2 regions of the Rhizobium sp. WYJ-E13 genome follow, and region 1 is predicted to be linked to the other one. Evidence: riboswitches for the same ligand, from Rfam matches in the RefSeq annotation. Region 1 holds a riboswitch; the other holds the start of a gene.
What was found. Region 1 has a riboswitch for fluoride ahead of KQ933_RS33365 (hypothetical protein). Riboswitches for the same ligand answer to the same signal wherever they lie in the genome.
Positions count from the first base shown of each region.

Region 1 (4,209 bases):
ATCATGAGCTCAATGCCTCTGCTTTCGCCGTCCGCGTCACGGTTTCGACGGGGGCAGCACTTTCTGCCGCAGTGCTCTCGGGTCTCGCAACGCTGACAGGACCATTGCATGGTTCGGCATGGCGAAGCGTCGATGCCCTTGCCAAGGCAGCATCCGGCGCTGGGGCGGAGCATGCGATCCGCCACCTGCTGCTACGGGGAGGTAAGCCTGTCGCCTTCGGGCACCCGCTTTACCCCGATGGCGATGTGCGGGCGGGCGTGCTGCTCTCCTCTTTCGACGTGCCGCCGGTCTTTCGCGATGTGCAGATGGCCGGCGAAGAAATGGTGGGCGAGAAGGTCAATGTCGATTTCGCGCTTACCGCCATGACAGCAGCCTTCAACCTGCCTGAGGAGGCACCAATCATCATCTTTGCGCTGGCGCGCACGGCCGGCTGGCTGGCGCATGCGACGGAGCAGATCGAAAGCGGCCATCTGATCCGCCCGCGTGCCCGCTATGTAGGGCCTTCGCCGGGCGAACGCTGAGTGTTTCCGAATGGCTTGCGCAGGTTCACGTTTTTGCATAGGGAAACCGACGAATTCAGCTAGTATGGGCCGACCGGCGCGTTCGCGAATGTGCCGGCGAGTGACGAGGGGCGGATCATGAAAGCCATGTCAGCAATCTCCCGCAGCCTGTTTTCCGCTGTGCTGATCATCTGCCTCCTGCCTGATGGCGCAGCTTATGCCCAGTCTGCCGGCTGTGCGATTTCGCGCGCTTCAAACGGCAACCAGATCTTCCGTTGTCCGGGCGGCGTCAATATCACCGCCGAACGCGGGGCATCCTTCAGACTCACCGATCGCAATCGCGACGGCAGCCCGGATTCCTTGTCGCTGCGCAGCAAGTCTGCCCTTATCGACGTGGACAGCAGCCAGCACCGTGGCGGCTTCCAGGTCGTGACGCCTCAGGCGATCGCGGCCGTCCGCGGTACGCAATGGGCCGTTGATGTCAAAGACGGCACCACCTCCGTGCTGGTTACACGCGGCCGTGTCGGCGTGCGCCGTCCGGCCGGGCCGGCGGTCACACTTGGACCGGGTGAAGGTGTGGATGTCACGCGCGGAACCGCCACGCTCACCGTCCGCACGTGGCCGGCGCCGCGCGTCGCGGCCCTTCTTTCACGCCTCGGTCAATAAGTCGTCTCATGAACCATCGCCTCCAGACCGTGTTCGCGCTGCTGCTCGCCGGTCTGTGGGGCGCGGTACTCGGCTATTTTCATCTGCAGTCGGACTCCGGCCTCATGGAGCGGATGGAGGCCACGCTTGCCGATCTGCGCAGCACGATCGTTGGCGTCCGGCCTCCGCCCGGTCTCGTTTCCATTATCGCAATCGATGACCGTACAGCCGCAGCGCATGGCTATCCGCTCAAGCGGGAGATGCTTGCGCAGCTCGTGACGTCCATCGGAGCATTGAAGCCGAGGGCACTGGCGCTCGATATCCTGCTTGTCGATCCCGGTACGCAGGAGGGCGATGCCGCGCTTGAAACGGCCCTCAAGGCAACGCCGAGCATCATCGCCGGTGCTGCGACCTTTCCGCAAAGTCTCCAGGCGGTGACGAGAAACGCGGAAGATCCGCTTGCCGCGGTCCCCGAAGCGCAGCAGCTTCTGCTGCCGCAGCCACGCTTCGCAGAGGCTGCAACGCTTGGCATCGTCAATGTGGCGACGGACCAGAGCGGCGTGCCGCGATTCGTTCCGCTGTTTTCTCGCGCCGCCGATCGTCTGGATGCGGCCTTTCCACTCCGGGTCGCCTCGATTGCGCTCGGTGCGGAACCATTGATCGAAAAGGATGGCATCCGGCTCGGCGCCCGCCGCATTCCAACGGATACGGGCCAGCGCCTGCCGCTGACTTTCTATGGTCCCGCAGGCAGCATCAGCACCTTCAGCGCTGCCGATGCGCTTGATGGCAAGCTGCCGGCGGATGCCATCACCGGCAAGGTAGTGGTGATCGGCGCGACCGTGACCGGCGGCGGCGATGTCTTCCCCACGCCGTTCGATCCCATCCTGCCGGGTGTCGAAGTCATGTCGACGGCAATCACGCATCTGATAGCAGGCGATGGCATGGTGCGCGACAGCAGGACACGGCAGGCAGATGCCGGCATTGCGATAGCCTTGCCTGTTCTTCTCGTCGCACTGGTCGCATGGAGCCGCAGTGCCCTCGGCTTCGTCATCATCAGCCTAGCGGTCATTGTGTGGGCGATGCTCAACCTTGCAGCCTTCGCGAACGGCTACTGGCTGAGTGCTGCATTGCCGATTGCGGCCGCCCTCCCACCCGCAGTTATTTTCGGTGCCGCAGAACTCTGGCGCGACCGCGGCCGTGCGCGGCACTTCGCCGATCAGTCCGAGCGGCTGCAACGCATCGAAGCGCCGGGCCTGGGCGAGTGGCTGGCGCGCGACCCGGCGTTTCTGGCCGAGCCGGTGCGTCAGAATGCTTCCGTCGTCTTCATCGACCTTTCGGGTTTCACCGGTCTCAGCGAAGCCGTCGGACCGGCCGCAGTGCGGGAAATCCTCAGCAGCTTCTTCGAACTCATCGACGAGGAAGTGCGGCTGCTTGGCGGGGCGATCACCAGCTTCATGGGCGACGGCGCCATGATCCTCTTCGGGCTGCCGGAACCGGCGGCCGACGATGCGGCGCGGGCAGCAGCCTGCGCCGTTAGGCTTGCCGACCGCACGCGCCTCTTCCTTGCAGGCCATCCGGAGCTTCGCCGCAGGAAGATAGGCTTCAAGCTCGGTGCCCATTGCGGCCCGATCGTCGCATCTCGTCTCGGCAGCGGCGACCGCCAGCAGATCACCGCAACGGGCGATACCGTTAATGTCGCCCAACGGCTCATGGAGGTGGCGGCGAGCCGCGGGGCAGAGCTTGCACTCAGTGCCAGCCTGCTCGACGCCGCCGGTCCGGATGCCGTTCCGTCGCAGGCGGGGCGGTTGACCGGACCGGTCGAGACGAAGCTTCGCGGGCGCTCCGGCAGCATCGCCATCTACACATGGCGCGGCGAGACACTTTGACATTCGCAGCCGGAGCGAGTAGGAACGGCCCAACTCTTCGGCCGGACGATTCCGGCTACGGTGCGTTACGCGCCTGACAGCTCCGAAAGATCGAATAAAATGACTGACTATAACGGCGTCTCTCCGGCGATCGCCAAGGCGTTGCAGAAGCGCGGCTATACCGAGCTCACCCCCGTCCAGAAGGCGATGCTCGATCCGGCGCTCGTTACATCGGACGCCCTCGTTTCCGCACAGACCGGCTCGGGCAAGACCGTCGCATTCGGGCTTGCACTCGCCCCTACACTTCTTGGAAGCGCGGAGCGGTTTGGCCCCGCCGCTGCTCCGGTTGCCCTCGTCATCGCGCCGACGCGCGAACTGGCGCTGCAAGTGAAGCGCGAGCTGGAATGGCTTTACGAAATGACAGGCGCCGTCATCGCGAGCTGTGTCGGCGGCATGGATATCCGTAGCGAGCGTCGTGCGCTGGAGCGTGGCGCACATATCGTCGTCGGCACGCCGGGACGTCTCTGCGACCACATCCGCCGCAACGCTCTGGATATGAGCGAACTCAAGGCGGCGGTGCTGGATGAGGCGGACGAGATGCTCGATCTCGGCTTCCGCGAAGATCTGGAATTCATCCTTGAATCGGCACCGGACGAGCGCCGCACGCTGATGTTCTCCGCGACCGTGCCTGCTGCCATCGCCAAGCTCGCGAAGAGCTATCAGCGCAATGCGGTGCGCATCAGCACGCAGGCGGAAGAAAAGCAACATATCGATATTGAATATCGCGCGCTCGTCGTTTCACCTGCTGACCGCGAAAACGCTATTATAAACGTGCTGCGCTACTACGAGGCGCGCAATGCGATCGTCTTTTGTTCGACGCGCGCGGCCGTCAATCACCTGACGGCCCGGTTCCACAACCGCAATTTCAATGTCGTCGCTCTCTCCGGCGAACTGACGCAGAACGAGCGCAGCCATGCGCTGCAGGCGATGCGCGACGGACGTGCGCGCGTCTGCATCGCGACCGACGTTGCAGCCCGCGGCATCGACCTGCCGGGCCTCGACCTCGTCGTGCATGCCGATCTGCCGACCAATCCGGAAACGCTGCTGCATCGCAGCGGCCGAACGGGTCGCGCAGGACGCAAGGGCGTCAGCGCGCTCATCGTGCCGCTCAACGTGCGCCGCAAGGCCGAACGGCTGCT
Region 1 covers NZ_CP076853.1:1,473,373-1,477,581, reverse strand. Annotated here, with positions in the region: gene KQ933_RS07410 (citrate synthase family protein) at 1-521, shown strand, start outside; gene KQ933_RS07405 (FecR domain-containing protein) at 648-1,166, shown strand; gene KQ933_RS33365 (hypothetical protein) at 1,160-1,567, opposite strand; fluoride riboswitch at 1,883-1,966, opposite strand; gene KQ933_RS33360 (adenylate/guanylate cyclase domain-containing protein) at 1,970-3,031, shown strand; gene KQ933_RS07395 (DEAD/DEAH box helicase) at 3,131-4,209, shown strand, end outside.

Region 2 (4,209 bases), 660 kb from region 1:
ATCGACGATCATCGGGCTGCCGGTCATGAAGCTCGACTGGTCCGACAACAGGAAGAGCGCTGCCTGCGCGATCTCTTGAGCCGCGGCCATCCGCTTCATCGGATGCAGGCCCGAGATATAATCGAGGAATTCGGGGTTATTCTCCCCGCCGGCAGGCGTGATGGTGCCGCCGGGAAGCAAGCTGTTGATCCGGATGCCATCGGCCGCGTAATCGGCGGCGACCGATTGCACGAGGCCGATCAGGCCCGCCTTGGAAGCTGCATAGGCCCCCATGCCCGGCAAGCCGCCATTGCTGTATCCGACGAAGGACGAGGTGAAGACGATCGAGCCGCTGCGCTGCGCTTTCATGACCGGCAGCTGCGCCTTCAGCGCAAAGAAGGCGCTCGTCAGGTTCGTGGAAGTCACCGCCTCCCAATTGGCCACGCTCATCTCCGAAAACGCCCCCATCTCGCCGACTATGCCGGCATTGTTGAAAGCGCCGTCGAGCCGGCCGAAAGCATCGAGCGCCCGGTCGACCAGCGCCTTCGCGTAGGTCTCGTCGCGCACATCACCGGCGAGAGACACGGCCGTGCCGCCGCTTTCATTGATCTCGGAAACCAGCGCCGAGAGGTTCTGTGCCCGCCGCGCGCCGAGCACGAGTTTCGCGCCCCTCCCCGCAAACAGCCGGGCGGCGGCCGCTCCGATGCCGCTGCTCGCGCCGGAAATGATGATGATCTTGCCGTCCAGTTCCATATCCAAACCTCCTGTTTTGATGGTCATGGAGGGGTAGGAAATATGAGAAGCGGCAGCCACCCGATTCCGGATCGGCGGCCTGCCAGCCGACACTGAAACCCGTTAACCATCTCCCGCTCTCTAAGACCATAGTCCGGCGGATGCCGGACCTCGGTCCGATGCACGCCCCGCGTTTCGCGCCTAACATCGCCTTCATTCGATAGCGGCCATCCCGAGTCGGCTATCTCACGATTTTTGATGAATTATCCTGCGAGGAGATCCGGATGCGTATCGCAACTCTTGCGTCCATAGCCGCACTTTCGATGATCATGGCGTCCAGCCCGCTGACGATCACCGGCGCCGATATTGCCGCCATGGCAAAAGGCGGTGGAAACGGTGGCGGCAACGGCGGCGGTAATGGCGGAGGCAACGGCGGCGGTGGCGGCAGCAGCAATGGCGGCGGCAACGGTGGCGGACAAAGCGGCAGTCACGAATACCGCGGCCACCAGTCCGGCACTTCCCGGATGGGCATTTCATCGCACGACGGTTCTAAATCCGCGAAGGGCAAATCCGGCGAGGCGAAGACGAAATCGCTCACTGCGAAAAACGCCGCAGCCGATATCAAGCAAAAGAACCTCGCCTCCGAGCTAAAGGGCCTGAACTCTCTCAACCGCAGCTACAAGGCCTATATGCACACGTCCGATCCGAAGATGACCGCGATCGCCGCCTATGCGATGGCCTATGCCCAGTTTGAACTCGATAACGGCATCGAGCCTTCAGTCGACGACCCGGTCCTCGGCGACGCGGCATTGGAGGATGCGCTGGCTTCCGCAACGCGCAGCGGCGAAGTGAGCCCAGAGGTCCTCGCCGAGGCCAAGACCATCCTCGGCGTTGGAGAAGCCGACGGCAAAATCGATCAGATCCGTGATTCCCTGTCCTACTCCGCCCCGACCTCGACAGGGAATTAACGGCTCCTCGATCCGCCGGGCACCATGCCCGGCGGATCGATTGCGCTTGTCATGGGCTTTCCCATTGGCAGGATAGTTTCTTCCCCCTGCAGCTGCACCCGCTTCCCGCGACATCCCCAGCCGACCTGCAACAGGCTTCGAGCCGAGACCGAAAAAACCCGCGAAAGACCTCTTGGGCCGGACCCAGCGTCATAGTTTCGAAAGGGTTCCGAGACAGCGCGGGAGGCGTGATGGACGCCAAGGAACGGGAACTGGCTGACGGCGCCGCAATGGGCTCTTCTTACGCCTGCTCCTCGATCGTCACTTGCGCCACATCAGGCGCGCCGCTGTTGATCCGCGTCGCGATGAAATGGCCGACAGCCACCGCCGCGATGCAGAGCACGACGGACGCCGCAACATTGATGCAGGCCCGCACCACGGCACCTGATCGCAGCAGATCGAGCGTCTGCAGGCTGAAGGAGGAGAAGGTCGTATAGCCGCCACAGAAGCCGACGATCACGAAAAGGCGCATGGTATCGGAGACCGGGAAGCGACCGTTGGCGAGCGTCAGCGCGCTGAAAAAGCCGATCACCAGCGAGCCTGTAATATTGATGATGATCGTGCCCCAGGGCAGACCACGGCTGATCGGCATGGCGAGGACAGAGACGGCGTAGCGGGCGAAAGTGCCCAAGGCGCCGCCGGCCATGACGATGAGACAGGTATAAAACGACATGCTCGCTCCAAAAATCTCGGACGGGCAATAAAAAACCCGCCTTGCAGCGGGCTCCGGACAGATTCCCACCGCGGTTGAACACGGTAGGAGTCATCAGCCTTTACGGCGGTTTCGGGGGTACTCCATCCCCATCGAGGTCGATATATAGCGCGGGCTGCGGTGGAATGGCAAGGGGTGAGAGATGGATGATCTCACCCCGACAGACACCCATGAAAACGCTCGGTCTCCTGGTACGGCCGGCTCGCCCGCCAGACTGTTATTTCCCGCGCGGCGGCCTGCGGGTTTTATCGCTCTTGTCCTTGGCGGAAGATGTCTTTGCATCGAAGGCCTGACCGAAATTGGTGCCTCCCAGGTGCCCGCCGCCGCTGGTGTTGGCCACCTGGCGCGCGGCACGTCTAAGAAGCGCTGCAGCATTCGTCTTCGTCATTGTTGTTCTCCTGAACAAACCGGCTTGAAAACAAAAAGGCCGGGACTGGCCCGACCTTTCCAAGGTTCGCATATCCGCAGTGCCAGTACATCCGTGGTCAAAGCGGGGTGCGAGCCGATTGATTATGCAGAACCGAGGTTCTGCGCCGCGTTCTTGCCGCTGCGGCTGTCGCGGACCAACTCGAAAGTCACCGACTGGCCTTCGCGCAGCGCAGACATGCCGGACTGCTCGACAGCCGAAATGTGAACGAACACATCCGGCGAGCCGTCGGTCGGCGAGATGAAGCCAAAGCCCTTGGCCGTGTTGAAGAATTTGACGATACCAGTATTCATGCACCATTTCCTTTCAATCGCAAAGAATTACCAAGCCCGCTGTGTGCAGGCGATAAATGGTCGAGCTTGAGAGGAAAGATTAGCCAATGCGCATCTTGCGCAGAAACGAAGCTGACGAAGCAAATTCGATAAGCTGAACATAGGGAGCATTTGTGTTCGGAACAAGGTATATTTTATTTTTATTAATTTCGCCGGCTGTTGTGGAGGCAGCAAAAAGGGCGCATCTTGATCGGGTCAGCAGCCATTTTCACGGGCGCTGTTGGTTAAGGGCATCCACACCCTGGCCCCGACCAGAAGGAGGACTGAATGTCTTCCACGATCCTGATGCATCCAATCGCGATGTCCCCAATTACGATGTCTTCGGCCGGCGAAACCGTTCTTGACAGCGACGATATGAATCTGCTGGCCCGTGTGCTCCATCGAGCCGGATATGACCAGGCTGCCGAGCCGGCGCTGTTCGTGCATGCTGCAACCCAGATCCGTTCGCTGTTCGCAAGCGGCATCCGCCATGAAACGATCCTCATGGCAGCGCTTCAGAATGCCAGCGATTATTCCGGCGTGGCCGATCCCTTCGTCAAGCGCCGCTTTGCCATCCAGGGCCTGCCGCCGGTCGGCGCCGCGCCGGCAGCATGATGCGCAAGAGAACGGATACGCCCGTAGGTGAACGGCATCTGCAGCTCGTGCATTCCAGACCGGCCAATGCGGCCGATCTGGAATCCGAAGTCTCGGCATCGCTTCACCGCGCGGGCGATATCGATGCGACCTATATTTTCGTATCGGCGCATGATGGCGGCGTCACCCTTGCGGGATGGGTGCCGCTCTACACCCAGATCGAGCGGGCGGCGGATGTGGCGTGGGGCGTCGGTGGCGTGAGGCACGTTTTAAACGAGCTGTCCTGTTCGCTCTGAAGGGAAACACATGCCGGTACCCTTCGAATCCATGCCGCAGGAAGAACGCCTCGCCATCATCGAGCTGCTGGTCGCCCATCTTGCCACGGCCTCATCCGACGCGGCGGCTGCCGGCAACGCCTCGCTGCACGCCGAAATCGGCAAGGTTTCG
Region 2 covers NZ_CP076853.1:2,134,195-2,138,403, forward strand. Annotated here, with positions in the region: gene KQ933_RS10770 (SDR family oxidoreductase) at 1-732, opposite strand, end outside; gene KQ933_RS10775 (hypothetical protein) at 996-1,679, shown strand; gene crcB (fluoride efflux transporter CrcB) at 1,960-2,391, opposite strand; fluoride riboswitch at 2,469-2,530, opposite strand; gene KQ933_RS10785 (hypothetical protein) at 2,648-2,818, opposite strand; gene KQ933_RS10790 (cold-shock protein) at 2,941-3,150, opposite strand; gene KQ933_RS10795 (hypothetical protein) at 3,457-3,783, shown strand; gene KQ933_RS10800 (BON domain-containing protein) at 3,783-4,058, shown strand; gene KQ933_RS10805 (hypothetical protein) at 4,069-4,209, shown strand, end outside.
Region 2: linked by a shared signal. The riboswitch ahead of crcB (fluoride efflux transporter CrcB) and the one ahead of KQ933_RS33365 (hypothetical protein) in region 1 are both predicted to bind fluoride.